4 regions of the Streptomyces sp. f51 genome follow, and region 2 is predicted to be linked to each of the others. Evidence: riboswitches for the same ligand, from Rfam matches in the RefSeq annotation. Region 2 holds a riboswitch; each other region holds the start of a gene.

Region 1 (7,417 bases), 1.8 Mb from region 2:
GGTCAGGGGAGGACAAGGGGTGCGAGGCCACCGCGCGGCCCCCTGCGCCGCCTAGCATCGGATGCGAGACACCAGAGAGCCCGGAATCAGAGTCCCGGCGTCGGGACCGCGGGCGAGGAGAGGTAAGGACAGGGCGATGCAGGAGATCTTCAGCGGTATGCCGTGGTGGGTGAAGTGGGTCGCGGTGCCGGTCATCGCCCTGGTGGTGTTCGGAGGTCTGATAGCGACCGTCGTCGGGTTCGTCATCGGCCTGCTCTTCAAGCTGCTCGTCTTCGTCGCGCTGGTCGGCGGGCTCATCTTCGTCGTGCGGAAGTTCATGTCGGGTTCCTCCTCGCGCAGCGACTGGTGAGGCGCGAGAGGGTGAGCGGCAGGTAACGGCGAAGGGGGAAAGGGAACCCAAGGTTCCCTCGGCAGGGGGAAGTTTTCCGGTGAGGCCGCGTATATGCGGTGACGGGCCGTTAGAGTCCGGAACCCGACGCGGGGCCGACCCCGCGGGCAGCGCACAGCCCCCTCCCGTGATTCCCCGCACGGGCGGTCCTCCTCGCTCTTCGGAGTGCCCCTTGGCCACGGTCGACACCGCACCCGTACCATCCGTCGCTCCACCCTTCCGGCGACCGGGCACGCCCGCGGCGGCACGCGTTCCACCGGTCCAGCCGCGTAGCTCGCCGGGGGAGCCACCGCCCTCCCGCGGCCCGTCGGCATCCCCCAGGGAGCCGGCGCCGCCCCGGACCGCGACGGTGGAGGAATCCGCCCGGCGCACCGCGCCGGCGGAAGGGCTCTCCGGGCGCACCAGGCCCTCGGCGGCCCCGAGTTCCCCCTCCGCGCCCGCGAGGACCGCGCGGCCCGCCCGCACCCCCGCCCCGGGGCCCGAAGGCGCTCCCCTGGACTCGCACGCCACCACGCTGATCGGCTCGGTGCAGCGTGCGATGCGTCTGCTGGAGGCCGTCGCCTCGCGTGAGCAGGGCGCCCCCGCCAAACAGCTCGCGCGCGAGGCGGGACTGGCCCTGCCGACGGCCTACCACCTGCTGCGCACGCTGGTCCACGAAGGCTATCTGCGCCGTGACAGCGGGCTGTTCTTCCTCGGCGAGGCCGCCGAGCGGCTGAGCACCAGCGGAGCCCGGCAGAAACGTCGCGGCGCGGTACGGGACACCCTCGCGCACTGGCGCGACATGATCGGCGCCCCCATGTACTACGCGGTCTACCGCGAGGGCGAGATCGAGGTCCTGTGCGTCGTCGACAGCCCGGCGAACCCGGCGGTCCAGGAGTGGGCCGACTTCCGTGAGACCGGGCACGCCCACGCGGTCGGCCAGTGTCTGCTCGCCCAGCTCGACGACAAGTCACGGCGTGACCACCTCGACCGCTACCCGGTGCGGGCGCTCACCCCGTACACGGTGCGTGACGAGGACCGGCTGCTGCGGCGCCTGGAACGGACCGGCCGGATGGAACCGGTGGTCGAGCGGCAGGAGTACGCGCTGGGCACGGTCTGCGCGGCGATCCCAGTCACCGCGGGCGGTTCGGCCGCCGCTGTGGCCTTCTCCCTTCCGTCCCACCAGGGTGACCGCCTGATGCCCGCGGCACGGAGGCTGCACGGTGAGGTCGGACGGCTGCTAGGAACACTCGCCTTCTCTATCAGTATCTGAAAACTCACTCCTTGTAATCCAGCATGCACGTTGAGCAATATTTCCAGCAGTGTCGGGTGGGATGAATCCTGGCCGGTGGACGGCAAACGACGGGGTAGGCGATGCGCGAGTCGGTGCAGGCAGAGGTCATGATGAGCTTCCTCGTGTCCGAGGAGCTGTCCTTCCGCATTCCCGTCGAACTGCGATACGAGACCTGTGATCCGTACGCCGTGCGGTTGACCTTCCATTTGCCCGGCGACGCGCCTGTGACCTGGGTGTTCGGGCGGGAACTGCTGATCGACGGAGTGGGCAGGCCCTGCGGTGACGGCGATGTGCACATCGCTCCGGCCGACCCCGAGGCGCTCGGGGAGGTGCTGATCCGGCTTCAGGTCGGTGGCGATCACGCGCTGTTCCGGTCCGGGACCGCGCCGCTCGTAGCCTTCCTCGACCGCACGGACCGCCTCGTGCCGCTCGGGCAGGAACGCTCCCTCGAAGGATTCGACTCATCGCTCGACGCGGTGCTCGACCGCATCCTCACCGAGGAACAGAGCGCGGGCTGACACCGGGGCCGGCCCGGAGCGGCGTAACGCTTCCTCGCAAGGCCCGCCGACGCAGGATGGTTTCAGCACTTTCCTCGGGCGGTCAGTGCTTGCGACGACGTCCCTTGCCGGCGCGTGCCGGGGGCCTGGCCGCCGCGGTCTGAGCGGGGACGCTCGCGCCCCCGTCGCGGTCCGCGGCGACCACCAGGGCGGCGAGCGCCGTCGTCACCGGTACGGCGGCCACCAGACCGATCGAACCGACCAGCGTGCGCACGATCTCCTCGGCGACCAGCTCGCTGTTGGCGACGGTGCCCACGCTGCTCTGCGCGATCGAGAAGAGCAGCAGCAGCGGCAGCGCGGCGCCGGCGTAGGCCAGGACGAGTGTGTTGACGACGGACGCGATGTGGTCGCGGCCGATACGGATGCCCGCGCGGTACAGACCGCGCCAGCCCATCGTGGGGTTCGCCTCGTGCAGTTCCCAGACCGCGGAGGTCTGCGTCACTGTCACGTCGTCCAGGACACCGAGTGAACCGATGATGACGCCGGCCAGCAGCAGGCCGCTCATGTCGATGGACGGGTACAGGCCGTGGATCAGGCCGGTGCTGTCGTCGGTGTTGCCGGTCAGCACGGCCCAGTCGATGAAGACGGAGCCGAGCAGGCCGATCAGCACCAGGGAGAGCAGGGTGCCGACCACGGCCACGGACGTCCGGGCCGACAGACCATGACACATGTAGAGCGCGATCAGCATGATGGCGCTGGACCCCACGACCGCCACGAGCAGCGGGTTCGAGCCCTGGAGGATCGCGGGCAGGATGAAGAAGTTCAGGATCATGAAGCTGATGGCCAGGGCGACCAGCGCCATGACGCCGCGCATCCGCCCGATCACCACCACGACCAGCGCGAAGATCACGGAGAGCAGCGTCAGGGGCAGCTTCCGGTTCGCGTCCGTGACCGAGTACTGGAGGTCCTTGGGGGCGGAGGGCTCGTACGCGACGACGACCTTCTCGCTCTGGTGCAACTGCCGTGACTGATCCGGCTGGACGATCTCGGTGAACGTGCGGCCCGTGTCCTTTCCGGTGTCGATCCGGACCGTCGCCTTCTTGCAGTCCCCCGCCGCCGGGCGCTGGGCCGCGGAGCCCCCGGCGGCGGAGGTGTCGCCGACCTGGGCCCCCGAGGAGGCGTTCACGGACTTGCAGTCCACCCGGTCGATCCTGGTGACGGTCGCCTGCTGGGTCTGCCGGTCGAAGCCGACACCGGTGCGCTCGTGGGCCGGAGCGCCGCCGGGCCACAGCACCACCAGTCCCACCGCGACCGCGGCCGCGAAGGGGATGAGCACCGCGGCGATGACCTTGCGCAGACGCTGGGAGACGGGTGCTGCCGGACCGTGGCTGTGGGAATGCCCGTGCCCGGCGCTCGGGAGCTCGTCCCGCCCGCGGCGCGGACCAGGACCGTGGCCGTCGCCGGACCCGTGATGGTCGCTCTCGGGCCCGTGCCCGTGCCCCTGTTCATGCCCGTGCCCCGGCCCGTGCTCATGCTCGGGTCCGTTGCCGCGGCCCTGCCCACGGCCGCCGTCGGAGCCGGAACGGCGCGGTGGCTCGGACGGAGAGAACGGGTGCTGGCGGCTGGTCGTCACCGCCCGATCATCGCAAGAACGTCAAGGGCCCTCTGTTCACCGCGCCAAACATGACGCTAGCGTGGAGGCACCTTTGCACACGCGGGAGCTCGGAGCACCGGGCTGAGAGGGCGCTGACCTCCGTCTTCGCGATGTTTCACATGAAACATCGGCGATCGGAAGCCGCTGCGTCGACCGCTGAACCTGTTACCGGGTAATGCCGGCGTAGGGAGTAGGTCTCATGACCGACAAGGATGTACGCACGCCTGCCTTCAACCGGACGGACGGGGTCCCCCCGTCGTCCGAGAACGGCGAGGACAAGCGCTCCATCGGCTGGCACAAGGCGTACGTCGGGGGCACACGCCCCGATCTGCGGGTGCCGGTTCGCCAGGTGCACCTCACCAACGGGCAGTCCGTGACGTTGTACGACACTTCCGGCCCGTACACCGATCCGACCGTCGACACCGATGTGCGCAGGGGGCTGCCGCCACTGCGTGAGAACTGGATCATCGCCCGTGGAGACACCGAGGAGTACGCGGGCCGTCCCGTCCGCCCCGAGGACGACGGGATCAAGCACACGGCCCCACGGGGAGGGCTGCGCAACCTCGACGCGGTCTTCCCCGGCCGGCCGCGTCAGCCCCGCCGGGGACGTGCCGGGCAGGCGGTCACCCAGCTCGCCTACGCGCGGCGCGGCGAGATCACGCCCGAGATGGAGTTCGTGGCGGTCCGGGAGAACGTCGACCCCGAGGTCGTACGGGAGGAGATCGCCGCGGGCCGGGCGGTGCTGCCGGTGAACGTCAACCACCCCGAGATCGAGCCCATGATCATCGGCAAGCGGTTCCTCGTGAAGGTCAACGCCAACATCGGCAATTCCGCGGTGACGTCCTCCATCGAGGAGGAGGTCGAGAAGATGACCTGGGCGACCCGCTGGGGCGCCGACACGGTCATGGACCTGTCCACCGGCCGCAACATCCACACCACACGCGAGTGGGTGCTGCGCAACTCCCCCGTTCCCATCGGGACCGTGCCGCTCTATCAGGCACTGGAGAAGGTCGACGGCCGTGCCGAGGAGCTGACCTGGGAGATCTACAAGGACACGGTCGTCGAGCAGGCCGAGCAGGGCGTGGACTACATGACGGTCCACGCGGGCGTGCGCCTGGCGTACGTGCCGCTCACCGCGAACCGCAAGACAGGCATCGTCTCGCGCGGCGGATCGATCATGGCGGCCTGGTGCCTGGCGCACCACAAGGAGTCGTTCCTGTACGAGAACTTCGAGGAGCTCTGCGAGATCCTCGCCGCGTACGACGTCACCTACTCGCTGGGAGACGGGCTGCGGCCTGGTTCCATCGCGGACGCCAACGACGCGGCGCAATTCGCGGAGTTGAGGACGCTCGGGGAACTCAACACGGTCGCGAAGCGTTTTCAGGTTCAGACGATGATCGAAGGCCCGGGCCATGTCCCGATGCACAAGATCAAGGAGAACATCGACCTTCAGCAGGAGATCTGTGATGAAGCTCCGTTCTATACCCTCGGCCCGCTGACGACGGACGTCGCGCCGGCGTACGACCACATCACTTCCGGCATCGGTGCCGCGATGATCGCCTGGTGGGGCACGGCCATGCTCTGCTATGTCACGCCCAAGGAGCACTTGGGCCTGCCCGATCGAGACGACGTCAAGACCGGCGTCATCACCTACAAGATCGCCGCCCACGCAGCCGACCTCGCCAAGGGGCACCCGGGTGCGCAGGAATGGGATGACGCGCTCTCCGACGCCCGCTTCGAGTTCCGGTGGGAGGACCAGTTCAATCTGGCCCTCGATCCGGACACGGCGCGGGAGTTCCACGACCGGACGCTGCCGGCCGAACCCGCCAAGACGGCCCACTTCTGCTCCATGTGCGGGCCGAAGTTCTGCTCGATGAAGATCAGTCAGAACATCAACGAGCGGTTCGGCGGTGACGTGGCCGACGGCGCCTCCGCCGAGGAGATCTCCGAGGGCATGCTCCAGAAGTCCCGGGAGTTCGCGGAGGCGGGCAACCGCGTGTATCTGCCGCTGGCCGACTGAGCCACCCCACGGGGGCGCGGTCCGGGACGGGGACCCGGACCGCCGCCCTCGACCCGGTCACGGAGCGGGCCCGTCGCCCTCGTCACGGTCACGGCGTGACGTCCTGCGGGTACCAGCGCAGTTCGACGGTGTTGCCGTCCGGGTCCCGGACGTAGACCGAGGTGGCACTGCCTCGCGCGCCGAACCGCTGCACGGGCCCTTCGAGCACGGTGAAGGTTCCCGACGCGATGACCTGGTCCCAGTCCAGCGGTTCCACGGTGAGACAGATGTGGTCGACGTTGGACCCCTCGGGGGCATGGGCCACGAGGTCGATGATGGTCTCCGCGGTGATCCTCACCGACGGGAACGGGGCCTGGCCGCGCCGCCATTCGGCGACGCGTACGGGTTCCAGGCCGAGCAGTCCGATGTAGAAGGCCAGGGACCGTTCGACGTCCTGGACGTTGAGGACCAGGTGGTCGAAGGCCTTCACGCGCACGGTGGTCATGTCGTCTCCAGGTCGACGGCGTGGCGGGAGCCACGCGCTGAGCAGGGCGGGTCGATCACGTCGGCACGGCCGCGCCCGGTTCCTTCCCGCGGGCTGTGCGGACGCCTTCTACGATCCGCCGCGGGGCGGACGCCATCAAGACGTGATCGCTGCACGACTGTTGAGCCAGATTTAACGACGGGGGATTCATGCTGGAGCGACTGGAGACCGAGACCTTTCTGACGCTGGCCGAGGAACTGCACTTCGGCCGCACCGCCGAGCGCCTGCGGATCACGACCGGACGGGTCAGCCAGGTGATCAAGGCACTGGAGCGCCAAGTGGGCGGCCTGCTGTTCGAACGCACCAGCCGTTCCGTCCGGCTCACCCCGGTCGGCCGGCAGCTCGCGGACGATCTGGCGCCCCTGGTCGCCGGGATGGAGGAGGCGCTGCGAAGGGCGGCCGACGCCGGCCGGGGGATCACGGGAGAGCTGCGGGCCGCCTTCCTCGGTGAATGGACCGCGCCCGCACTCCTCAGAGCGGTCGGCCTGTTCGGCGAGCGGCATCCCGACTGCCGGGTCGAGGTGCGGGAGGTCCAGCTGTCCAACTCGCGGGCGAGTCTGCTGGACGGCTCGATCGACGTGCTGCTCGCCTCGTTCCCGTTCGACGGCATGGCCTGTGGTCCCGCGCTGTTGCGGGAGAGCCGGGTCCTGGCCGTCGCGGCAGGTCATCCGCTGGCCGGCGAGGAGCGGCTGTCCCTCGAGGTGCTCGCCGAACACCCCGTGGTGCAGTACCCCGAGGTGACCTCGGTGGGGTTCAAACGCGACCGAACGCCGGATCACACCCCCTCGGGCCGGCCCGTGCCCAAGGGGCCGGTCGGCGGGTCGTTCTCCGAGATGCTGACGCTGGTCGCGATGGGCCGGGGCGTCCTCCCGGTCGGGGAACACTCCCGGCAGTACTACCCACGGCCCGATGTCGCCTACGTCCCCCTCCACGACGCGCGGCCGATCGAACGGGGACTGGTGTGGAGGGAGAGCAACACAAGCGAGCGCCTGCGCGCGTTCGTGCGGGCCGCGACGGACGCGGCGGCCTCTTCTCACCCGCCCGCGTATCGGTCGGATCCAC
Region 2 (7,417 bases):
CGGGGGTCGCCCAGCCGCGCGGGTTGGCGACGAAGACCTGCACGGTCTCGGCCGCGAGGTCGCGGGCGTAGGCCAGGCCCACGGAGCTGAGGCCGCCGGCCACGGGGACATGGCCGCCGACGGGGTTGCGGAGCTGCTTGCTGGTCACACCCGCCAGGGTGTCACGCGCCGCCGGGCACCCCGCGGGCGGACCGGTCCGCCGGACTCGCGGGGCAGCGGCCACCGGGCGGCCGCCCGGCCGGAGGCCGTCCGCCCCCGCGGCCCGGAGGCCGTCCGCCCCCGCGGCCCGGAGGCCGCGCTCAGCGGATCTGGATCGTGATCGTCGAGCCCTTGGGCGCCGTGTCGCCGGCGTGCACGGACTGCTTCTTGACCGTGTCGCCGAAGAGGCCGAGCAGCCCGCGGTCCTCCTCGACCTGGAACCCGGCGTCCGTCAGCGCCTTCTTGGCGTCGTCCACGCTGTCGCCCACGACGTCCGGGACCTCGACCATCTCGGGGCCCTTGGAGAGCGTCAGCGTCACCGTGTCGCCCGTGGCGGCACGGGCTCCGGCGTCCGGCGTCTGCCGGGCGACCTGGCCCTTGTCGAACTCCGAGTTGACGCGCTCCGTGGCGATCTTCACCTTCAGGCCCGCGCTCTCCAGCTGCGTGGTGGCGTCCTCGACCGAGGTGCCGGTCACGTCGGGCAGCTCCACGGGGGCGCCCTTGCTCACCACGATCGCGATCGCCGATCCCGAGTGCCGCTCGGTGCCCGCGGCCGGATCCGTACCGATCACGAAACCCCTCGGCACGTCCTGGCTGAAGTCGCGCGTGACCATGCCCGGGGCGAGCCCGTCGCCCTTGAGCACGTCCTTCGCCTTGAACAGCGCGAAGCCCTTCAGATCCGGCACCTTCACCGTCCGGGGGCCGTCGGAGACGGTCAGCGTCACGGAGTCGTTGTCGCGGATCCGCTGGCCGACACCGGGGTCGGTGCTGATGACCGTGCCCCGCTTCACGGTGTCGCTGTAGGCGTGCTTGACCCGCTTGACGTCGAGCCCGGCGCCCTGGAGCTGCTTCCTTGCCTGCTGCTCCGTCTTGGCCAGGACGGGCGGGACCTTCGTGAACTGGCCCGAGTTGATGTACCAGACACCGGCGCCGAGGCCGAGGACCAGCACGATCGCGGCGACGACCAGCAGCATCCCGCGCCGCGGCCGGGCGCCCGGAGGCCGCGTGGGCATGACCGGCGCGGTGGTGAACGGGCTGCTCTGCTCGAACCGGCTGGTCCGGTCGACGGAGCCGTCGTCCTCGTTCACCGGCAGCAGCCGGGGGACGGACAGCGAGCGCGGGATCACGCTCGTACGGTCGTCGGCGTTGTCGTGGCCCACGGACAGGGCGCCCGGCGGAACCGCGTCGAGCTGCTCGGCGGTGAGACCCGCCCGTGCTTCGAGGACCTGGCCGAGCAGCGCCACCGCGTCGGTGGGGCGGAGCTCGGGGTTGCGGGCCGTGGCCGCGGTGACCAGCTCGTCCAGCGCGTACGCCAGACCGGGCACGATGGCCGAAGGCGGCGGTACGTCCTCGTGGAGGTGCTGGTAGAGAACCTGCGCGGCGGAGTCCGCGGTGTGCGGCTTGGCGCCGGTGAGCATCTCGTAGAGGACGACTCCGCAGGCGTAGACGTCGACGCGGGTGTCGGCGGTGCCGTGCTCGATCTGCTCGGGGGCGAGGTACGACACGGTGCCGAGGACGGTGCCTGTCGTGCTGGTCACCGTGTCCACGGCGCGCACCAGGCCGAAGTCCGCGACCTTGACCCGGCCGTCGTCCCCTATGAGGACGTTCTCCGGCTTCATGTCACGGTGCACGAACCCGGCGCGGTGGGCCGCGCCGAGCGCCGCGAGCACCGGCTCCAGGATGTCGAGCGCGGCCCGCGGCTGGAGGGCGCCGCGCTCGCGCAGCACGTCGCGCAGGGTGCACCCGGCGATGTACTCCATGGCCAGGTAGACGTACGACCCGTCCGCCCCCTGGTCGAAGACCTGCACCACGTTCGGGTGCGCCAGCCGTGCCACCGACTTGGCCTCGCGGATGAACCGCTCGACGAACGTGGCGTCGGCGGCGAGCGTCGGGTGCATCACCTTGAGTGCGAGCACACGGTCGAGGCGGGTGTCCAAGGCCCTGTAGACCGTGGCCATGCCGCCCACCGCGATCCGTGCCTCGACGCGATACCGGCCGTCGAGCACGTGTCCGACAAGCGGGTCCTGAAGGGTCGTATCCACGCAGGTGAGTCTACGAGCCGCCACTGTCACGGCGCCCCGTTCGGGCGATTCGGGGGCCCGACTGCATCCGAGCTGTGACGAGCGCGGCCCGCACGAAGATCCGTTCGTCGCACATGTGTGCGATCAAGCCCCGTCCGTCACCGCAAGGCCACAACACGACAACCTGCGCCGCCGCCCGGCCGGAAACCGACGGCGGGTGCGCGGGCGCCAGGAGCGTCCCGGCTCAGCCGGCGCGGGCGATCGGAGTGCCGCGGTCCGCCCGGTGAGGTCAGAACGCCGGGCGCTCCGGATCCAGTGCCGCCATGCCCTCCACGGGGGAGGACGCCGTGGCGAAGTGCCGCCTGGGGATGCGCCCCGCCCGCCGCGCCAGCCGCCCCGCCTCCACCGCATGCCGCATGGCCTCCGCCATCAGCACCGGCTCCTGCGCCCGCGTCACCGCCGAGGCGAGCATCACCCCCGCGCACCCCAGCTCCATCGCCAGCGCGGCGTCCGACGCCGTACCCGCTCCCGCGTCCAGGATCACCGGCACGCGCGCGTGCTCGACGATCAGCTCGAAGTTGTGCGGGTTGCGGATCCCGAGCCCGGACCCGATGGGCGAGCCGAGCGGCATGATCGCCGCACAGCCCACGTCCTCCAGCTTCCGCGCGAGCACCGGGTCGTCGTTCGTGTACGGCAGCACGGTGAAGCCGTCGTCCACCAGTGTCTCCGCCGCGTCGAGCAGCTCGATCGGGTCGGGCAGCAGGGTGCGCTCGTCGGCGATGACCTCCAGCTTGACCAGATCGGTGCCCAGCGCCTCGCGCGCCAGCCGGGCGGTCAGCACGGCCTCGCCCGCGGTGTAGCAGCCGGCCGTGTTCGGCAGGACCCGGATGTCCAGCCGGTCCAGCACCGAGAGCACCGAACCGTGCACGGAGGCGTCCACGCGCCGCATCGCGACCGTCGTCAGCCGCGTGCCCGAGGCGACCAGGGAGCGCTCCAGCACGTCGAGGCTGGGCGCGCCGCCCGTCCCCATGATCAGCCGGGACGCGTAGGCCGTACCGCCGAGGACGAAGGGATCGTCTGCCATGGGTCAGCCTCCTTGGACGGCGGTGAGGACTTCGACGCGGTCGCCCTCGGCGAGCGCGGTGGACGACCACCGCGCGCGCGGGACGACGGTCTCGTTCAGGGCGGCGGCCACCCCGGACGACGAGGGGGTGAGGGTCGCGACGAGCGCGTCCAGAGCGGTGCCCGCGGCGATCCGCCGGCTCTCCCCGTTGACGACGATGTTCATACGGGCAGCTCCGTGCGGGCCGTGGCGCCGAAGCGCAGAGGGGTGAAGGGGTGGGCTTCGGCGGGGAGTTCGCCGGTGGTCAGGACATGGGCCATCACGTCACCGGTCACCGGCGTCAGCAGCACGCCGTTGCGGTAGTGGCCGGTGGCCAGCAGGAGTCCCTCCAGCGCGCTCGGGCCGAGCAGCGGCGCGTTGTCGGGCGAGCCCGGGCGCAGCCCCGCGCGGGTCTCGGTCAGCGGCAGCTCGGTGATCCCGGGGACCAGCTCGTGCGCGTCGCGCAGCAGCTCGTACACGCCACCGGCCGTCACCGTGGTGTCCCAGCCCAGTTCCTCGCTGGTCGCGCCCACCACGAGCTCGCCGTTCTCTCGCGGCACCAGGTAGACGTGGCTGCCGCGCACCACGGCCCGGACGGTCCGGCTGAGGAACGGGGCGTAGCGCCCGGGCACGGTCAGCCGCAGCACCTGCCCCTTGACCGGGCGCACCGGCGGCACGACGTCGTCCGGCACGCCCGCCAGACGCCCGCTGAGGCTGCCCCCGGCGAGCACCACCCGGTCCGCGCCGAGCTCGGTGCCCTCGGCGGTGACGACCCCGGTGGCCCGGTCCCGTACGACGGTCAGACGCTCCGCCCAGGTCCGGTGCACGCTCACCCCGGCCCGCTCGCACGCGGTGACCAGGGCGGCGGCGAGGCGGCGCGGGTCGATCTGGTGGTCGCCGTCCACCCGCAGGCCCCCGCGCACCCCGGGCGCGAGCATCGGCTCCAGACGGCGGCACTCACGGCCGCTCAGCCATTCCGACTCCAGCCCCGAGCGGACCTGGAGCGCGTGCAGTTCCCGCAGATGGGCGCGGTCGTCGGCGTCCAGTGCCACGGCCAGCGTGCCCGACCTGCGGTAGCCGAGGTCCCGGCCGGTCGCCTCGGTGAGCTCGGCGGCGAAGTCCGGATAGCGGCGCGCCGAGGCGAGGTTGAGGCCCAGCAGGGTCTCCTCGCCGAAGTGCAGCTCCGTGACGGCGGCCAGCATCCCGGCCGCGACCCGGGCGGCCCCGCCGCCCGGCTCGGGGTCCACGAGCGCGGTGGCGAGCCCGCGCTGCGCGGCCCGCCAGGCCGTCACCAGGCCGATGATCCCGCCCCCGACGACGAGGACGTCCGACGTACGTGCAGACGGCATGGGCGTCCAGCCCCTCCCTTCGCCGGCATGACCCGGATCAGGTTCGTACGGTCGGAGGCCGCCCAGCCTCCCTCTCAGCCCGGTCCGTCCGGGCTCCCGCGAGTGCTTTACGTCGGCCACCCTAGCCCGCCCCCGTCCGTGCCGGTAAGGGAGCCTCCGCCCGTGGCGCGGCCGCCGGGACCGGTCGTGTGGAACAGGTCACCGAGCACGTCCGCTGACTGACGGATCGTCACGTGTCTATGGTGATCGGGTGAGCGATCAGACGCAGGCACAGTCCCCGCCGCGGAGCGCCGCGGCACGGCGGGTCGTCGTGGTGGGCGCGGGCATGGCCGGGGTGCAGACCGCGGTCGCCCTGCGCGAACAGGGCTTCACGGGCACGGTCACACTGATCGGCGCGGAGCCGCATCAGCCCTACGACAGGCCGCCGCTCTCCAAGGCCGTCCTGCTCGGCAAGGCCGAGGGCTCCGCGTTCGACGTCGACTTCGAGTCCCTGGACATCGACCTCAGGCTCGGCAGCGAGGCACTCGGCGTGCGCCCCGGCGAGCACGAACTGGACACCGACGCGGGACCCGTCCCGTACGACGTCCTGGTCGTCGCCACCGGGGCCGAGCCGATCCGGCTCCCCGGCGCCGAGGGCGTGCCCGGGGTGCATCTGCTGCGCACCCTGGACGACGCCGACCGGCTGCGTCCCGTCCTCGCCCGGCAGCACGACATCGTGGTGGTCGGCGCGGGCTGGATCGGCGCCGAGTTCGCCACGGCGGCGCGCGAGGCGGGCTGCGCGGTCACCGTCGTCGAGGCCGCCGACCGGCCGCTCGCCGGGGCGCTGCCGGCCGAGGTCGCCGCCCCGATGGCCGCCTGGTACGCGGACAGCGGGGCCTCGCTGCGCACCCGCGCGCGCGTGGAGCGCGTCGAGCCGGGCGCGGTGGTCCTGGACGACGGCTCCCGGGTGCCCGCGGACGCCGTCGTGGTCGGTATCGGCGCGCGCCCCGCCACCGCCTGGATCGCCGGCTCGGGGATCGAGCTCGGCGCCCACCGGGAGATCGTCGCCGACGACCACCTGCGCACCTCCCTGCCGGACGTCTACGCGGTCGGCGACTGCGCGTCCTTCCCCTCCGGGCGCTACGAGGAACGCCTGCTCGTCCACCACTGGGACAACGCCCTCCAGGGCCCCCGCACGGTCGCCCTGAACATCGTCGGGGAGACGCCCGCCGCCTACGACCCGGTGCCCTACTTCTGGTCCGAGCAGTTCGGCCGTTTCGTGCAGTACGTCGGCCACCACGCGCCCGCCGACACCCTGGTGTGGCGCGGCGACCCCTCGGGCGCCTCCTGGTCGGTGTGCTGGCTCCGCGAGACGCGGCTCGTCGCCCTCCTGGCGGTGGGCCGTCCGAGGGATCTGGCCCAGGGCCGCCGGCTGATCGAGGCGGGCGCGGTCATGGACCCGGAGCTGCTCGCGGACCCGGCGAGGCCGCTGAAGGGCGCCACGGCCTGACCGGGAACCCCGGTACGGACGCCCTCGGCTTCCGACTGTCGGTCCGGGATGGCACGCTTGTCCCGTGACCGAGATTGACGCAAAGATCGATGCTCTCGTCCCCGCCTGGCTCACCCTCCCCGACATCGCCGAACAGCTCGGCGTCGAGGTGACACGCGTCCGGCAGCTGGTCAAGGAAGGCCAGCTGATCGCCGTACGCCGTGGTGAGAACCGCGCGCTGCACGTCCCCGCCGACTTCATCGACGTGGACGAGCAGAAGGTCGTCAAGGGCCTGGCCGGCACCCTGACGCTCCTGAGGGACGACGGCTTCTCCGACGAAGAGGCCCTCGAGTGGCTCTTCACCCCCGACCCGACCCTGCCCGGCACCCCCGCGCAGGCGCTGAGCGAGAATCGCGGCACGGAGGTGAAGCGCCGCGCCCAGGCGCTCGCCGTCTGACCTGTTCGAGACCGTCCGGCACGGGGAGCACGGCGGCGGGACCATTCCGGCCGCCGCGCTCCCCGCGCACCGACAACGGGGGACCCACGCATGCCCGAGAACGCCGCCACGACCGCGCGGGAGCGCCTCGCCGACGCCCGCGTCTATCTGTGCACGGACGCCCGCAGACGCCAGGGCGACCTCGCCGAGTTCCTCGACGCGGTCCTCGCGGGCGGCGTCGACATCGTGCAGATGCGCGACAAGGGCATGGAGGCGGGCGAGGAACTGGAGCACCTCCGGGTTCTCGCCGACGCCTGCGCCCGGCACGGCAAGCTCCTCGCGGTCAACGACCGCGCGGACGTGGCCCACGCCGTCCGCGCCGACGTCCTCCACCTGGGCCAGGGCGACCTCCCGGTCCCCGCGGCCCGCGCGATCCTCGGCGACGACGTGCTCATCGGCCGCTCCACGCACTCCGGGGCCGAGGCCGAGGCGGCCGCCGTCCAGGACGGCGTCGACTACTTCTGCACCGGCCCCTGCTGGCCCACCCCCACCAAGCCCGGCCGGCACGCGCCCGGACTCGGCCTGGTCCGCCACACGGCGGCCCTCGGCACCGCCCGTCCCTGGTTCGCGATCGGCGGCATCGACCTCGGCCGGCTGGACGAGGTGCTCGAAGCCGGTGCCCGCCGGGTCGTCGTCGTCCGGGCGATCACCGAGGCGGACGACCCGGGCGCGGCGGCGGCGGAGTTCGCCAAGCGGCTGCGCACGGCGTAGCGGCGCCGAAGGAGCCCGCGCGGGCGTCCCGGAGGGGCCGCTGTCCGAGGGGTGGACAAGAACTCGACAGAT
Region 3 (7,417 bases), 3.7 Mb from region 2:
CTCGACCACGTCGGCGTCGCTGTGGGCGATGCCGGCGCTCCGCCCGCCGATCGTCACGCGACGGCCTCCGGCGGCGGCCGGGCGGCCGACGACGATGGGCGCGGTGGGGATGTGTTCGTGGTTCACAGGACACCCAGATCCGTGTCGGGGCGGCAGTACGGGCATGCCGTGACGCCGTCTTCGGTGATCGCCCGCAGGGCCTGCTCACGGGCGAGCGGCTTCGTGTTCTTCCCCGCCAGGCCGCAGTCGTCCGTGTGGACGGCGTCCGGGCCCGCGCTCGTACCGCCACCGGCCGCCCGGTGCATCGCGAGCTTCCAGCCGCGCGGCGCCGGGGGAGACGTATGGGCCGCACGGGTGGCGGCGACCTCCTGGCGCTCCAGCTCGGCGATGGTGTCGTCGGTGCGGCGCAGTTGCCAGAGCAGCCAGGCGCGGACGCTGCGCAGGTGCTGTAGGCGGGACACTTTTTCGGACACATATTCGATTCTAGGCCCTGGTGGGAGGTCCCGACAGCATCCGGAGTGTGTCCGTTCTCCTTCCCGGAGGGGCGCCTCCCCCTGCTCCCCCCGGAGGAGACGCAGGTCACATCCGGGCCGGTCACATCCCGCCGGGCCGTTCCGTCATCCAGGTGTAGCCACGACAACGACCCAGGGAGCGCACCATGGAAGCTCGTCTCAGCCTCTTCGCCGACCCGGTGGCGGCCAAGGTCATGAAGCACATCGTCGCCGCGGGCAGGCCGCTCGCGGACTCGACGCTGCCGCACGCGACCCAGGAACTGGTGAAGCTCCGAGCCAGCCAGATCAACGGCTGCGGGTTCTGCACCGACATGCACAGCAAGGACGCCGAGGCCGCGGGGGAGACCTCCGTGCGCCTCAACCTGGTCGCGGCCTGGAGGGAGGCGACCGTGTTCACCGACGCCGAGCGCGCCGCCCTGGAGCTGACGGAGCAGGCCACCCGGATCGCCGACGCGGCCGGTGGCGTCACCGACGAGTGCTGGGCGAACGCCGCCAAGCACTACGACGAGGCGCAGCTCGCCGCGCTGGTGTGCTGCATCGCGCTCATCAACGCCTTCAACCGCGCGAACGTGATGATCCAGCAGCCCGCGGGCGACTACCGGCCCGGCCAGTTCGCGTAACCGGTGATACGTGCCCGGGCGGCCCGGCGGCATCGGCCGTTCGGGCCCGCCCGGGGCGCCCCGGTGGTCGCGGGAGCCGTGCGGGTGAATCCTCCGCTCGCCGATCGGTGGCCGGTGCGGCAGCGGGAAGGTCATCCGCGTACCGCACATGTCACGGGCAGGGAGCACCCGATGCCGAAGTTCCTCATCCAGGCCCGCTACACGCCCGAGGGCGCGAAGGGCTTGCTCAAGGAAGGCGCGAGCGGCCGTCGCGCCGCCGTCGAACAGGTCGTCGCGGGCCTCGGCGGGAGTGTCGAGGCCATGTACTTCTCCTTCGGGGAGGACGACTTCGTGTGTGTCCTCGACTTCCCCGACGCGGTCTCCATGGCCGCCGTCAGTCTCAGCGTCAAGGCGAGCGGCGCGCTGCACACCCGGGCAACGCCGCTTCTCACCCCGGACGAGATCGACGAGGCGGCCCGGCGGCAGGTCTCCTTCCGCCCGCCGGGCGCGTAGCGGGATCCGGCGGGACTCCGGGGCCCGGTCACGAGGCCACCGGACTCCGGCGTTCGATCAGGACGACGTCGCGCCAGGTGCCGTGACGCCGGCCGATGCGTTCGCGCGTGCCGATGACCCGGAATCCCGCGGCTCTGTGCAGGGCGAGGCTGCCGGTGTTCTCGGGGAAGACGCCCGACTGGATGGTCCAGATGCCCGCGGCCTCGGTCGAGGCGATGAAGGTGTCCAGGAGGGTGCGGCCGATGCCCCGGCCGCGCGCGTCCGGACGTACGTACACGGAGTGCTCGACGACACCGGCGTACGCGCGGCGGTCCGAGACCCGCGCCGCGGCGACCCAGCCGAGCACGCTGCCGGGGGCGTCCGTGGCGTCCGGAGTCTTCAGAGTCTCCAAGGCGACATAGCGATGCTGCGAAACCTTGGCCCCGTCGAACTTCTCCCACGACGGAGCCGTGGTCTCGAAGGTGGAGTCGCCCTCCTCGATGTCGTGCCGGTAGATGGCCAGGACCTCGTCCGCGTGCTCGGCCGTCATCGGGGCGACGCGGATCCCGCCGGGACGGCAGCCGTCGGAACGGCCGCCCTGTCCAGGCGTCACGACTTCCTGCTTCGACATCCTTCTATGTTGACGAATGCCGCCTCGAGACGCAACGTCTGTATCGACAGGTGTCAATGCGGTCTGGAACACGGGCAGATGGGACGGGCGTGGGTCCACGGAAGCGCCCCCAACCGGCACCGGCCCGGGCCGGTGCTGTTGATCTGCGACACTGGAAGGGTTATGCCGAAGCCCGGAGAACTCACTTTTGTCGCGCCGCGCGGAGCCAAGAAGCCGCCGCGGCACCTTGCCGATCTCACGCCCGCCGAGCGCAAAGAGGCGGTTGCCGCGATCGGTGAGAAGCCGTTTCGTGCCAAGCAGCTCTCGCAGCACTACTTCGCCCGGTACGCGCACGACCCCGCCGAGTGGACGGACATCCCGGCCGCCTCGCGCGGCAAGCTCCAGGAAGCGCTGCTTCCCGAGCTGATGACGGTCGTGCGGCACCTGTCGACCGACCAGGACACCACCCGCAAGACCCTGTGGCGGCTGTTCGACGGCACGCTCGTCGAGTCCGTGCTGATGCGCTACCCGGACCGGGTCACCATGTGCATCAGCTCGCAGGCCGGCTGCGGGATGAACTGCCCGTTCTGCGCCACCGGACAGGCGGGCCTCGACCGGAACCTGTCGACCGGCGAGATCGTGCACCAGATCGTCGACGGGATGCGCGCGCTGCGCGACGGCGAGATCCCCGGGGGCCCCGCGCGGCTGAGCAACATCGTCTTCATGGGGATGGGCGAGCCGCTCGCCAACTACAAGCGGGTGGTCGGCGCGATCCGTGCCCTCACCGACCCGGAGCCGGACGGGCTGGGGCTGTCGCAGCGCGGTATCACCGTCTCGACGGTCGGCCTGGTTCCCGCGATCAACCGGTTCTCGGACGAGGGCTTCAAGTGCCGGCTCGCGATCTCGCTGCACGCCCCGGACGACGAACTGCGCGACACCCTCGTCCCCGTGAACACGCGGTGGCAGGTGCGCGAGGTGCTGGACGCGGGCTGGGGGTACGCGGACAGGTCCGGGCGCCGTCTGTCCATCGAGTACGCCCTGATCCGCGACATCAACGACCAGGCGTGGCGTGGTGACCGGCTCGGACGGATGCTCAAGGGCAAGCCCGTGCATGTCAACCTCATCCCGCTGAACCCGACCCCGGGCTCGAAGTGGACCGCCTCGCGGCCCGAGGACGAGAAGGCGTTCGTCGAGGCCATCGCGGCCCACGGCGTCACCGTGACCGTCCGGGACACCCGGGGCCAGGAGATCGACGGAGCGTGTGGTCAGCTCGCCGCGACCGAGCGGTAGGCTGAACCGAGTCGGTCCCCCGCCTGTCGCGGGGTCCGGCGCCGCCGCGGCCGGACGGTTCACCGTCCGGTGACGGCACCGTCCGACATCTTCATATTCCGACAGGGGAGCGCCACAGCGCTGAGAGTGCGGGACAGACCGCAGACCCTCTGAACCTTGCCCAGGTCATTCTGGGTAGGAAGTTCGGTCGTTACTCAAGCTGTTGCGCCCTGCCCGGGAACCGTCAGAGGTCCCGGGCAGGGCCGCGTCTCTTCCTGGTCACCCAGGAGGAATCAGTGAGCATCACCACCACCGTCAGCGGCGGCAGAAGGTTCGCCGTCATGGCCGCCGGCCTCGGGCTCGTCGCCCTGCCCGCGCTGTCCGCGTGCGGCTCGTCCGGCGCCGCGGGCTCGGGCGACTCGAAGACGGTCACGCTGGTCAGCCATGACTCGTGGGCCGTGTCGAAGAGCGTCCTGGCGGACTTCGAGAAGCAGTCCGGCTACAAGGTCCGCGTCCTCAAGGACGGCGACGCGGGGCAGGCCGTGAACAAGGCCGTCCTGACCAAGGACAACCCCCAGGGCGATGTCTTCTTCGGCGTCGACAACACCCTGCTCTCCCGCGCGCTCGACAACGGGATCTTCCAGCCGTACACGGCCAGGGGCACGGACCAGGTCGAGCCGGCGTACCGGATCGACCAGGACAAGCACCGGGTCACCCCCATCGACACGGGCGACATCTGCGTCAACTACGACAAGGCGTGGTTCGCCCGGCACAAGCTGACGCCGCCGCGGTCCTTCGACGACCTCGTCAAGCCCGCGTACAAGAACCTCCTCGTCACGGAGAACGCCGCCACCTCCTCGCCCGGCCTCGGCTTCCTGCTCGGGTCCGCCGCGCACTACGGCGACGGGGGCTGGGAGAGCTACTGGAAGAAGCTCAAGGCCAACGGCGTGAAGGTCGTGGACGGCTGGGAGCAGGCGTACAACGACGAGTTCTCGGGGTCCGCGGGCGGCAAGAAGGCCAAGGCCGACCGGCCGCTCGTGGTCTCGTACGCCTCCTCGCCCCCCGCCGAGGTCATCTACGGCGACCCCAAGCCCGCCACCGCCCCCACCGGGGTCGCGGACGGCACCTGTTTCCGGCAGGTGGAGTACGCGGGTCTGCTCAGCCACGCCGCGAACGCCAAGGGCGGCAAGGCGTTCCTGGACTTCCTGCTCACCAAGGAGTTCCAGGAGGACATGCCGCTCAACATGTTCGTCTACCCGGTCCGTGAGGGCGCGCGGGTGCCCGCCGAGTTCACGCAGTACGGTCCGCAGGCCAAGGATCCCGAGACCCTGACGCCCGCGAAGATCGCCGCCGACCGCGACCAGTGGGTCAAGTCGTGGACCTCGCTCGTACTGAAGTAGCCGACGCGAAGGCGAAGGCCGGCCGGCCGGCGGGGTCCGGCGCACCGGCCGGGTCCGGCGCACCGGCGGGGCCGGGCGGAGCCGCCGGGCGGCCCGGCGCCGGGCGGGCTCCGCGCCGGGACCGCGCGGGGAACGCGGCACGGTTCGCGCTCATGGCGCTGCCCGTCGCGTTCTTCGCGGTGTTCTTCGCCTATCCCGTCGCGGCGATCGTCTCGCGCGGCCTCCACGGGGACGGCGGCTGGCGGCTCGGCCGGATCTGGGAGGTCGCGACCCGGTCCGACATCCGGCACGTGCTGTGGTTCACCACCTGGCAGGCGCTCGCCTCGACGGCGCTCACGCTGCTGGTCGCGCTCCCCGGCGCGTATGTCTTCGCGCGCTTCGATTTCAGGGGCAAGCAGGTTCTGCGGGCCGTGGTGACGGTGCCCTTCGTGCTGCCGACCGTGGTCGTCGGCACCGCGTTCCTCGCGCTGGTCGGCCGCGGCGGACTGCTCGACGAACTGTGGGGCGTACGGCTGGACACCACGGTGTGGGCGATCCTGCTCGCGCACGTCTTCTTCAACTACGCGGTCGTCGTACGGACCGTCGGCGGGCTCTGGTCGCAGCTCGACCCGCGCCAGGAGGACGCCGCGCGCATGCTCGGCGCCTCACGCCTCGCCGCCTGGCGCAAGGTGACGCTGCCGGCGCTCGGACCCGCCGTGGCCGCCGCCGCCCTCATGGTCTTCCTCTTCACCTTCACCTCGTTCGGTGTGGTGCAGATCCTCGGCGGCCCCACCTTCTCGACCCTGGAGGTCGAGATCTACCGGCAGACCTCCGAGATCTTCGACCTCACCACGGCGGCGGTCCTCACGATCGTCCAGTTCGTGGCGGTCGGCGCGATCCTCGCCGTGCACGCGGCGACCGTACGCCGACGGGAGACGGCCCTGCGCCTGGTCGCCCCCGGCACCACCGCGCGCCGCCCGCGCGGCGCCGGACAGTGGGCCCTGCTCGCGGGCGTGCTGGCGAGCATCGCGGTCCTGCTGGTGCTGCCGCTCGCCGTCCTCGTGCAGCGCTCCCTCGGCGCCCCCGGGTTCGGCTACTACCGGGCCCTGGCCCACGACGACGGAAGCGTCTTCCTCGTCGCCCCCATCGAGGCGGTCGGCAACTCGCTGGAGTACGCGCTCGCCGCCACCGCCATCGCCGTGCTCATCGGCGGCCTGGCCGCCGCCGCCCTCACCCGGCGGGCCGGGCGTCTGATGCGGGGCTTCGACGCGCTGCTGATGCTGCCGCTCGGCGTCTCCGCCGTGACGGTCGGCTTCGGATTCCTGATCGCCCTGGACAAGCCGCCGCTCGACCTGCGCGCGAGCTGGATCCTGGTGCCGCTGGCGCAGGCCCTGGTGGGCGTGCCCTTCGTCGTACGGACCATGCTGCCCGTGCTGCGCGCGGTGGACGGGCGGCTGCGGGAGGCCGCGGCCGTCCTCGGGGCGTCGCCCTGGCGGGTGTGGCGCGAGGTCGATCTGCCGATGGTGCGGCGCGCCCTGCTGATCGCGGCGGGCTTCGCCTTCGCCGTCTCGCTCGGGGAGTTCGGCGCCACCGTCTTCATCGCGCGGCCCGACAACCCGACGCTGCCGGTCGCCGTGGCCCGGCTGCTCGGACGGGCCGGCGATCTCAACTACGGCCAGGCGATGGCCCTTTCGACGATCCTCATGGTGGTCTGCGCGGTGTCGCTGCTGCTGTTGGAGCGGGTACGGACCGACCGGACCGGGGAGTTCTAGATGCTGCTGAGCCTTCAGGGCGCGACCGTACGCTTCGGCGGACAGGCCGTGCTCGACGCCGTCGACCTGGAGGTCGCCGAGCACGAGATCGTGTGCGTGCTCGGGCCCAGCGGCAGCGGCAAGTCCACCCTGCTGCGGACGGTGGCCGGTCTTCAGCCCCTGGACGCGGGCCGGGTGCTGCTGGACGGACGCGACCAGGAACGCGTTCCCGCGCACCGGCGGGGCGTCGGCCTGATGTTCCAGGACCACCAGCTCTTCCCGCAGCGGGACGTCGGCGGCAACGTCGCCTTCGGGCTGCGGATGCAGGGCACGCCGAGGAACGGACAGGCGGCCAGGGTCGGGGAGTTGCTCGATCTCGTCGGTCTGCCCGGAGCCCGGGACCGTGCCGTCGCCTCGCTCTCCGGAGGTGAACAGCAGCGCGTCGCGCTGGCCCGCGCCCTGGCGCCGCGCCCGCGGCTGCTGATGCTCGACGAACCCCTCGGCCAGCTGGACCGCTCCCTGCGCGAACGGCTCGTCGTCGAACTCCGTCAGCTCTTCGGCGAGTTGGGGACGACGGTGCTCGCCGTCACGCACGACCAGGGTGAGGCCTTCGCGCTCGCCGACCGGGTGGTGGTGATGCGGGACGGGCGGATCGCCCAGTCCGGTACGCCCCTCGACGTGTGGCAGCGTCCCGCGGACGCCTTCGTGGCCCGGTTCCTCGGCTTCGACAACGTGGTCGAGGCGACGGTGGGCGAGACGGCGGCCGACACCCCCTGGGGCAGGGTCCCGGTGCCCGAGGGTGCCG
Region 4 (7,417 bases), 1.5 Mb from region 2:
GATGCACCGCAAGCAGCGCAAGCACCAGGCCATCACCCAGGTCCCGGTGAGGCCCGTGAAGCCGGCGAACCGGACGAGCCCGGCGACCCCGGCGGCCCCCAGGACCCCCGCGACCCGCACGACGTCCCTCCTCACGCTGCTCCGTAGCCACCTCGGCTGGGCGGTGAGCGGCGCCTATCTGGCCGCCGCGACCGTGCCCGCCCCGGGCCTGTGGCTGCGCCGCACCCACTGGCTCGGCGCCTCCTCGTTACCCGGAATCCCCTTCACGACGGCTCCGTTCCTGCTGTCCCTGGTCCTGTTCACGGCGGGACTGCAAGTGCCGCTGAGCGAACTGCGCGCGCTCGTCCGCCGTCCCACGGCGCTGCTGACGGGCCTCGTCCTGCACCTGGTGGCACCGCTGCTGATCATCCCGGGCGTGGCGTTCGCGCTGCGCCAGTCACCCGACAGCGACGGGGGAAGCGGGCTGGTCACGGCGATGATCCTCATCGTCGCGATGCCGGTGGCGGCCGGGGCCACGGTGTGGACCGGCAAGGGGGAAGGCTGCCAGCCGACGGCGGTGGGCCTGGTCCTGGCGTCCACCCTCGTCAGTCCGCTGACCCTCCCGGTGACACTGGCGGCCCTGTGCCCGCTGCTGCACGGCCCGTACGCGGGCTCGCTCGCGGAGGCGGCCCGTACCGCCGGCAGCGGATTCGCCCTCACGGGGGTACTGCTTCCGTGCGGCGCGGGAATCCTGTGCCGGCTGGTGCTGCCGGGCCGCCCTGCTTCCCTCCTGGTCGGCACGGCGGCTCCCGCGGCGATGCTCGCCTCACTGCTTCTGACCTACGTCAACGCGAGCGGAGCCCTCGGACCGTTCCTCGCGCACCCCGAACCGGTCCTGTTCACCGCCGCCGTGAGCGTCGCGGCCGCCGTCTGCGGACTGTCGTTCGCGCTGGGCCTGGTCACCACCCGCGCCCTGCGCCTCGACGCACCGGCGGGAGCGTCGGTCACCCTGGCCTGCGGCATGAACAACAGCAGCGCGGGCGCCGTCCTCATCACGACGACACTCCCCGACCGGCCGCACGTCCTGCTCCCGGTGCTGGCGTACAGCCTGTTGCAGAAGGCGGCCGCGGGCCGAGTGGTACGCGCGGGCCGCCACCCTCGCCGACCGTTCTCGTCACGGTCATGGGCCGGACGCCGCCATCGGACCGGCAGCCCGGCCCGTCGTGGCCCCCGATGAGCGCACCCGTCTATCTCGCGTGCTCCGCCCGCCGTGCCGCCACGACGAAGGCGTCCACCGCCGCCAGGTACGCCTCGGCGGCACGGCGGAAACCGTCGGCCTCTCGGATGTCGCGCTCGGCTGCGGCAAGGCGGGCGTATGCCTCGCCCGTGGCCCCGTGGACGGCGTTCGCCGCCGCCACCGGACCGGGGTGGCATTCCAGCGAGACGACCGCCAATGCACGCAGGAAGGGGCCGTAGGAGTCACGGAGTTGATCCCGGAGCTCAGCGAGGGAAGCCTGCCGCGCCGCCTGGTCCTCGACATCCAGATACTTGGGGATCCGGCGGTACAGAATCCCCATGTCGTTGGCCTCCTGGATGAATTCCAGCTGCGTAGCCCTGCGCGCCTCGCGTTCTCGGGCGACGTGCTCGGCCTCGGCGGTGGCCTGGGCCTGGACACGAGCGGCCTGCGCGTTGCCCTTGCTGGTGACCCAACTGGCGACCACCGCCGTGCCGGCGGTCAGTACGGCCACCCACAACGCACCGTTGTCCATGACTCGAAGTGTGTGGCACCTCTGGTCAGTTGCCTAGTGCGCGAGGAGTTGCCCAGCCCGTTCGGCCGCGGCGCGAGCCCCACGTCGTCGATGCGTCCGGGCGCGGACTCCGTGGGACTCCCGGCCTCCTCCCCGCTACGGATACACGTACGTGTTCAGCGTGTTCACCGCCGACATCGGGTTGCCCAGGTCGTAACGGTCCACGGCCAGGTAGTTGGGCTTCTTGCGGGCGGCCGGTTCGCAGAAGCGGCGGGCGCGGTCCGCGAGTTTGGTGTTGTCCGTGCTCGCGGTCCCGGACATGGTGGCGTCGCGGAAGTGGTTCATGACGAAGAGGGGCCGGAAGCCCGGCTCGGTGCGCGTGAGCGGTACGTTCGTGTCCGCGCCGTACCAGCGGCTGTAGCAGGACCAGTCGGAGGAGCCGAGGCCCGAGCCCATGGACCAGTAGTTCTCGACGGTCCACTCGCGCTGGTACATGACGCCGAAGCTGTCCCGGGTCAGTCCGGCGGACTCGTCGGAGGCGCGGCTGTGGTCGGTGAAGATGAGCAGGCGGTGCCCGGCGGCGGTCAGGTCGGCCAGCTTCGGCCAGCCGTGCTCGCGCACGCCCGTCTGATCCGGCCGGTACAGCACGTCGGACAGGCCGTTCACCCGGGCGAGCTCGGCGCGCAGGACGCCGGGATCGACGTAGTCCTCCAGGAACACGGTGACGAACTGGTCCGGGTGCTGCTTGAGGAAGTCGACCATGCGCTGGAGGTCGACCCAGAGCGCCACCGGCTTGCTGACCAGGGTGCAGCTGTCGTGGCAGAGGATCGCGCCGTCGGGCGTCTGGTGCAGGTCGAGCATGAACCCTCGCACACCGTCGGCGAGTTGCTGGTTGATGCCGCGGCTCTGATTCGGGAAGAAGTTGACGAAGGGCGGGGCGAATCCGCCGTCCACGCCGTTCGCGTAGGCGTTGTGGGCGGTCAGGAACGTGACCTGGTCCAGCGTGCGCTGGTCCTGGGCCGGCATCGGCCGGGTCTGGGGCGTGACCGGGGTGAGGTACCAGGAGGCGAGGCTGCCCGGCGAACCGATCGCCAGCTGGGCCGGGTAGTTGGAACCCGAGGGCTTGTCGGTGACGGTCAAGTAGCTGTTCGTTCCGGGGACTTTGAGTGTGTACTGGTCGGCGCCGCTCGGCGTCACCTCCCAGGCCGCGTCGGCGCTCGTACAGGCGACGGTACGGGCCTGGTCGCCCGAGCGGCCCAGACAACTGCCCGCGGTGTCGGCGCTTTCGAGCACGGAGGAGGAGCCGCTCTGGCGGAGGGTCCACTGCTGGTGGTCCTCGTTGCCCCTCGGGTTGTGCTGGACGACCGCCCCCGAACTGTCGGCGGCGTTCAGTCCCGTGACGGCGCTCTGGACGTAATAGGCGCCAGGGGCGGGGACTTCGGCGGCGCCGGCGGGCGCGGGGACGGCGAATACGGATCCCAGTACGGCGGTGGCGGCGAGCAGGGAGCGTCGGCTCGGTCTCATGGCACGTGATCCCTTCCTGTGGGGAGCATGAGCATGCCATGCAGACATACGCCGGTGGGCATCGGCGGACAGCCGGGGTACATATCGCGTCAACGGGCGTCGGTGAGGGCAGGAGCACGGGTCGCCGCAGCGTTCACGGCGTCCTGTCTACCGTCAACACGGCGCCACCGCACCGCAGTTGGCGATTCCGTGAGGTCAGGGGGCTAGCGCGTGCCGGGGTGCTCGATCCGGGTGACGAAGGCGGCGAGGTCGGCGACCACCCGTTCGGGCTGCTCCCAGTGGACGGAGTGCCCGGTCTCCGCGTAGGCGAGGAATTCGGCGCCGTGGACCGCGTCCAGAATGGTCTGCTGGTCCTCGCGCGGCAGGAACTCGTCCTGTTCACCCCAGATGACGAGCGTGGGCACCAGGATGCCGCCGAGGGTCGCGCGGAGATCGGTGTCGAGGAGACCGCGGGCGGTGTCCTTCCACACGTGCGCGGGCGGCTTCAGGTTCTCCTCGATCATCGTCTCGACGAACCCCCGGGCGATCGGCCGGGCCACCGTGTCCGCCAGGAAGTCCTCCACGAAGGCGCGCGGCACGGGATCGGACAGGGTCTCCATGGCGCTCACCAGTCCGGTGACGGCCGGTTTGTCCGCGAGAGTGCCGGGGACGCCGAGCAGCACCAGTCCGGCGATGCGGTCCGGATGGCTGCCGGCGACGATCCGGGCCGGTACGCCGCCGCTGGACGCCCCGACCAGGACGGCGCGGGGGACGTCCACGGCGTCCAGGAACGCCACCAGGTCGGCGGCGAAGTCGTCGGGCGCGTAGCCCTCCGGCGGCCGGTCGGCGTCGCCGTGCCCGCGCTGCGTGGGCGCGTAGCCGTGCAGGGACGCCGGCAGGCGCCTCAGCAGGGGCTCGAAGGACCACCAGGAGTCGGCCAGACCGTGCACGAAGACGACCGGCGTACCACTGGGGTAGCCGGCTTCGGCGTACGGGAGGGCGAGCCCTTCCCGCACCTGCGCGGACTTCAGGGAGATCACGGTCACGGCACCCTGCCTCCTTCCACCCGGCCACCGGTGTCCGGGAACCCGGGAGCGGAGCACGAGCGGCGATCACTTCCGACAGTACCGAGCGGCGGCACGCGCCGCGCTGCGAACCGGTCCGCCCGCACCGTTCGAATGAACCGGAGTACGCGCGGGCGCACGCCGGTCCTGGTCGGTGAGGACCCGCTCCCGCTCCGTCGCCGGGAACGGTTAGGGTGTCCGTCGTACCGGACACGGGGTGCCCCGTCCGAGGGCTGAGATCACACCCGTCGAACCTGAACCAGTTCGTACTGGCGGAGGGATGTCTTCCATGCCATTGGCGCATGTTTCCGGCGGGCTGCCCGCCGACGGCCGGCCCGCCGTCTTCGACGGGCGGATGCCCGCGGCACCCGGCGACCTGCGGGTGGAGGGGCACGGCATCGAGCCGGTCCCCGAGAGCAACCGGTACGGCGGCGCCGGCCGCCTGTTCACCGTGTGGTTCGCCCCGAACCTGACGATGACGGGCGTGTTCACCGGCACCATCGGGATCGCGCTCGGCCTGGACTTCACCACCGCCCTCGCGGCGGTCGTCCTCGGGACCGTGCTCGGCGCGCTGCCGACCGCCGCTCTCAGCACCTGGGGCGGACTCACCGGCACCGGCCAACTCCCGCTCGCACGGCTCGCGTTCGGCCGGGCGGTGGTCCTGCCCGGCACGCTCCAGTGGCTGTCCTCGGTCGCCTGGGACGCGTTGATCGGCCTGTTCGGGGGCGATGCGCTGGCGCGGCTGTGCGGCTGGCCGTTCTGGGTCGGCGTGCTCGTCATGATGCTGGCCCAGGGCGCTCTGGGGGTTCTCGGCTACGAGGCCATCCACCGCCTCCAGATCGTCATGACGTTCGTGCTCGCGGTCGCCTTCGCGGTGATCGCCTGGCGGATGCTCGACGGGGTCCACCCCGCGACGACCGGATCCGCGGCCGGTGCCGACCGCGCGGGCGCGTTCGTGCTCACCAGCACCATCGCCCTGAGCCTGTCGCTGTCCTGGGCGCCGTACGCGTCGGACTTCAGCCGCTATCTGCCCCGTGGCACGTCCCGCCCGAAGATGTTCTGGTGCACCCTGCTCGGGCTGGTCACGTCGTTCGTCGCCGTGCAGGTCCTCGGTCTGTGGGGTGCGTCGGTGCTGACCGACCAGACGGCTGCGGGCGTGGACGCCCTGCTGGGCGGCGGTGCCGCCGGCGCGTTCGGGCTGCTGGCGGTGGCACTGGCCGCGGTGTGCAGCAACGCGATGAACGACTACAGCGGTTCCCTCGCCCTCCAGACGCTCGGTGTCCGGATACCGCGTCCGGTGGCCGCCGCCCTGGCCGCCGCGCTCGGCTTCCCGCTGGTGCTGTGGATGCACGCCGCCGACACCACGGCGCGGTTCCAGAACGTGCTGCTGTTCGTGGGCTGTTGGATCCCCGGGTTCGTCGCGATCGTGGTCGTCGACTGGATCGCCCGCAGGCGGGAGCGCGGCGGCGCCCCGCTCGACATCGCCGCCGAGACCGCCCCGCCGCGCTCCGGACCGATCTCGCTCGTGGCGTTCGCCGGGGCGTTCGGCGCGGCCGTGCCGTTCATGGACACGAGCCTGTACGTCGGACCGGTCGCCGACGCACTGCACGGAGCCGACCTCTCCTACTACGTGGCGTTCCTCGTCGCCCTCGCCCTGTACGCACCGCTGCGGTTGCGCCGTCGCGCCTGAGGGCCACCCCGCCCGTCGCCCAGCCGGCCGGGGGCCCGTGCGCCCGCGGCCGTACCCGAGAGGAACACCTCGCATGACCACACCGCCCCGCGTCCTGACGATCGCCGGATCCGATTCCGGCGGAGGCGCAGGAATCCAGGCCGACTTGAAGACCATGCTCGCGCTGGGCGCTCACGGGATGAGCGTGCTCACCGCCGTGACGGCACAGAACTCCGTGGGCGTGCAGGGGGCTTGGGAGCTGTCCGAGGACGCGGTGCGGGCCCAGTACCGCAGTGTGGTCGACGACATCGGCGTGCAGGCCGTCAAGACGGGGATGCTCTCGTCGCCCGGACTGGTCACCGCCGTCGCCGAGTTGCTCTCCGACGTGGGCGCCCCGGTCGTCGTGGACCCGGTGAGCGTCTCCAAGCACGGGGACCGGCTGCTGGCCGACGACGCGCTCGACGCCGTACGGACCCGGCTGCTGCCGCGGGCGACGGTGGCCACCCCGAATCTCGACGAGGTCGCCCAGCTCACCGGGGTGGAGGTGAGCGACGAGGCGGGTATGCGCCGGGCCGCCGGGGTGCTGCTCTCCTTCGGCCCGCGCTGGGTACTGGTGAAGGGGGGTCATCTGCCGGGCCAGGCCGTCGATCTGCTCACCGACGGAACCGACGAGCACTGGCTGCGCGCGCCGCGTCACGACAACCGGCACACGCACGGAACGGGGTGCACGCTGGCCTCGGCCGTCGCGGTGGGACTGGCCGAGGGCCTCGCGGTACCGGAGGCCGTACGGCGGGCGAAGGCGTACGTGACCGCGGCGATCGAGGCCGGTTTCGCGCTCGGGGCCGGCATCGGTCCGGTGGACCACGGGTGGCGACTGCGCGGGACCGGCTGACCCCGGCGCGGCCCGAGGTCCGAGACCGGAAGCCCGACTCGCGTCGCCCGACGCGCGACGCCGTACTCGCGCCGCACAGCGCCCAGCCACCGACACCTGACGCGCACGCAAGGCCGGCCCCGCGCCGCGCAGCCCCCAGCTTCCGACGCCTGGCTCCCGGCGCCCGCGCCTACCCTCCCCGCGCCCGACTCCACGCTCCCCGCGCCCGATGCCAGGCACCCGATTCCACGCTCCCGGCACCCGTTCCGCGGACCGGCGCAGCTCCTGGCCCGGACGCTGAACACCCCGGCCCCTCCCGTGCGTACTGATCGGCACAGCGACAGTCGTCTGCTCTCCCGTCAGGTACGCGGACAGGCAGATCCGGATCCAAGGAGCACACCATGAAGGCGACCGCGCAGATCGGCGTCACAGGGCTCGCGGTGATGGGCCGCAACCTGGCCCGCAACTTCGCCCGGAACGGCTACACCGTCGCCGTCCACAACCGCACCCCCGCGCGCACGAAGGCACTGGTCGAGGAGTTCGGCCACGAGGGGGCCTTCGTCGCGGCCGAGACGGCCGAGGA

The links. A riboswitch is a leader RNA that binds a small molecule or an ion and turns the genes downstream of it on or off. The one in region 2 is predicted to bind thiamine pyrophosphate.
Region 1: it holds a riboswitch for thiamine pyrophosphate, as region 2 does, so the genes downstream of both, thiC (phosphomethylpyrimidine synthase ThiC) here and thiO (glycine oxidase ThiO) in region 2, are expected to answer to the same signal.
Region 3: it holds a riboswitch for thiamine pyrophosphate, as region 2 does, so the genes downstream of both, WJM95_RS24115 (thiamine ABC transporter substrate-binding protein) here and thiO (glycine oxidase ThiO) in region 2, are expected to answer to the same signal.
Region 4: it holds a riboswitch for thiamine pyrophosphate, as region 2 does, so the genes downstream of both, WJM95_RS01345 (cytosine permease) here and thiO (glycine oxidase ThiO) in region 2, are expected to answer to the same signal.

The regions. Positions count from the first base shown of each region.
Region 1 is NZ_CP149798.1:3,659,493-3,666,909, reverse strand. Features, by position in the region: gene WJM95_RS16035 (DUF5326 family protein) at 137-349, shown strand; gene WJM95_RS16030 (helix-turn-helix domain-containing protein) at 882-1,640, shown strand; gene WJM95_RS16025 (SsgA family sporulation/cell division regulator) at 1,742-2,179, shown strand; gene WJM95_RS16020 (YibE/F family protein) at 2,262-3,791, opposite strand; TPP riboswitch at 3,863-4,019, shown strand; gene thiC (phosphomethylpyrimidine synthase ThiC) at 4,012-5,832, shown strand; gene WJM95_RS16010 (VOC family protein) at 5,921-6,316, opposite strand; gene WJM95_RS16005 (LysR substrate-binding domain-containing protein) at 6,505-7,417, shown strand, end outside.
Region 2 is NZ_CP149798.1:1,825,764-1,833,180, reverse strand. Features, by position in the region: gene WJM95_RS08175 (deoxyribonuclease IV) at 1-148, opposite strand, end outside; gene pknB (Stk1 family PASTA domain-containing Ser/Thr kinase) at 300-2,240, opposite strand; gene WJM95_RS08165 (thiazole synthase) at 2,509-3,303, opposite strand; gene thiS (sulfur carrier protein ThiS) at 3,307-3,507, opposite strand; gene thiO (glycine oxidase ThiO) at 3,504-4,670, opposite strand; TPP riboswitch at 4,668-4,780, opposite strand; gene WJM95_RS08150 (FAD-dependent oxidoreductase) at 4,921-6,159, shown strand; gene WJM95_RS08145 (Rv2175c family DNA-binding protein) at 6,224-6,595, shown strand; gene thiE (thiamine phosphate synthase) at 6,686-7,345, shown strand.
Region 3 is NZ_CP149798.1:5,498,258-5,505,674, forward strand. Features, by position in the region: gene WJM95_RS24085 (hypothetical protein) at 1-126, opposite strand, end outside; gene WJM95_RS24090 (DUF6233 domain-containing protein) at 123-473, opposite strand; gene WJM95_RS24095 (carboxymuconolactone decarboxylase family protein) at 659-1,132, shown strand; gene WJM95_RS24100 (GYD domain-containing protein) at 1,304-1,624, shown strand; gene WJM95_RS24105 (N-acetyltransferase family protein) at 1,653-2,153, opposite strand; gene rlmN (23S rRNA (adenine(2503)-C(2))-methyltransferase RlmN) at 2,397-3,503, shown strand; TPP riboswitch at 3,597-3,702, shown strand; gene WJM95_RS24115 (thiamine ABC transporter substrate-binding protein) at 3,824-4,882, shown strand; gene WJM95_RS24120 (iron ABC transporter permease) at 5,035-6,633, shown strand; gene WJM95_RS24125 (ABC transporter ATP-binding protein) at 6,634-7,417, shown strand, end outside.
Region 4 is NZ_CP149798.1:293,849-301,265, forward strand. Features, by position in the region: gene WJM95_RS01320 (phosphatase PAP2 family protein) at 1-147, shown strand, start outside; gene WJM95_RS01325 (sodium-dependent transporter) at 164-1,216, shown strand; gene WJM95_RS01330 (hypothetical protein) at 1,227-1,748, opposite strand; gene WJM95_RS01335 (phospholipase) at 1,884-3,251, opposite strand; gene WJM95_RS01340 (alpha/beta hydrolase) at 3,455-4,276, opposite strand; TPP riboswitch at 4,498-4,592, shown strand; gene WJM95_RS01345 (cytosine permease) at 4,584-5,984, shown strand; gene thiD (bifunctional hydroxymethylpyrimidine kinase/phosphomethylpyrimidine kinase) at 6,058-6,855, shown strand; gene gndA (NADP-dependent phosphogluconate dehydrogenase) at 7,236-7,417, shown strand, end outside.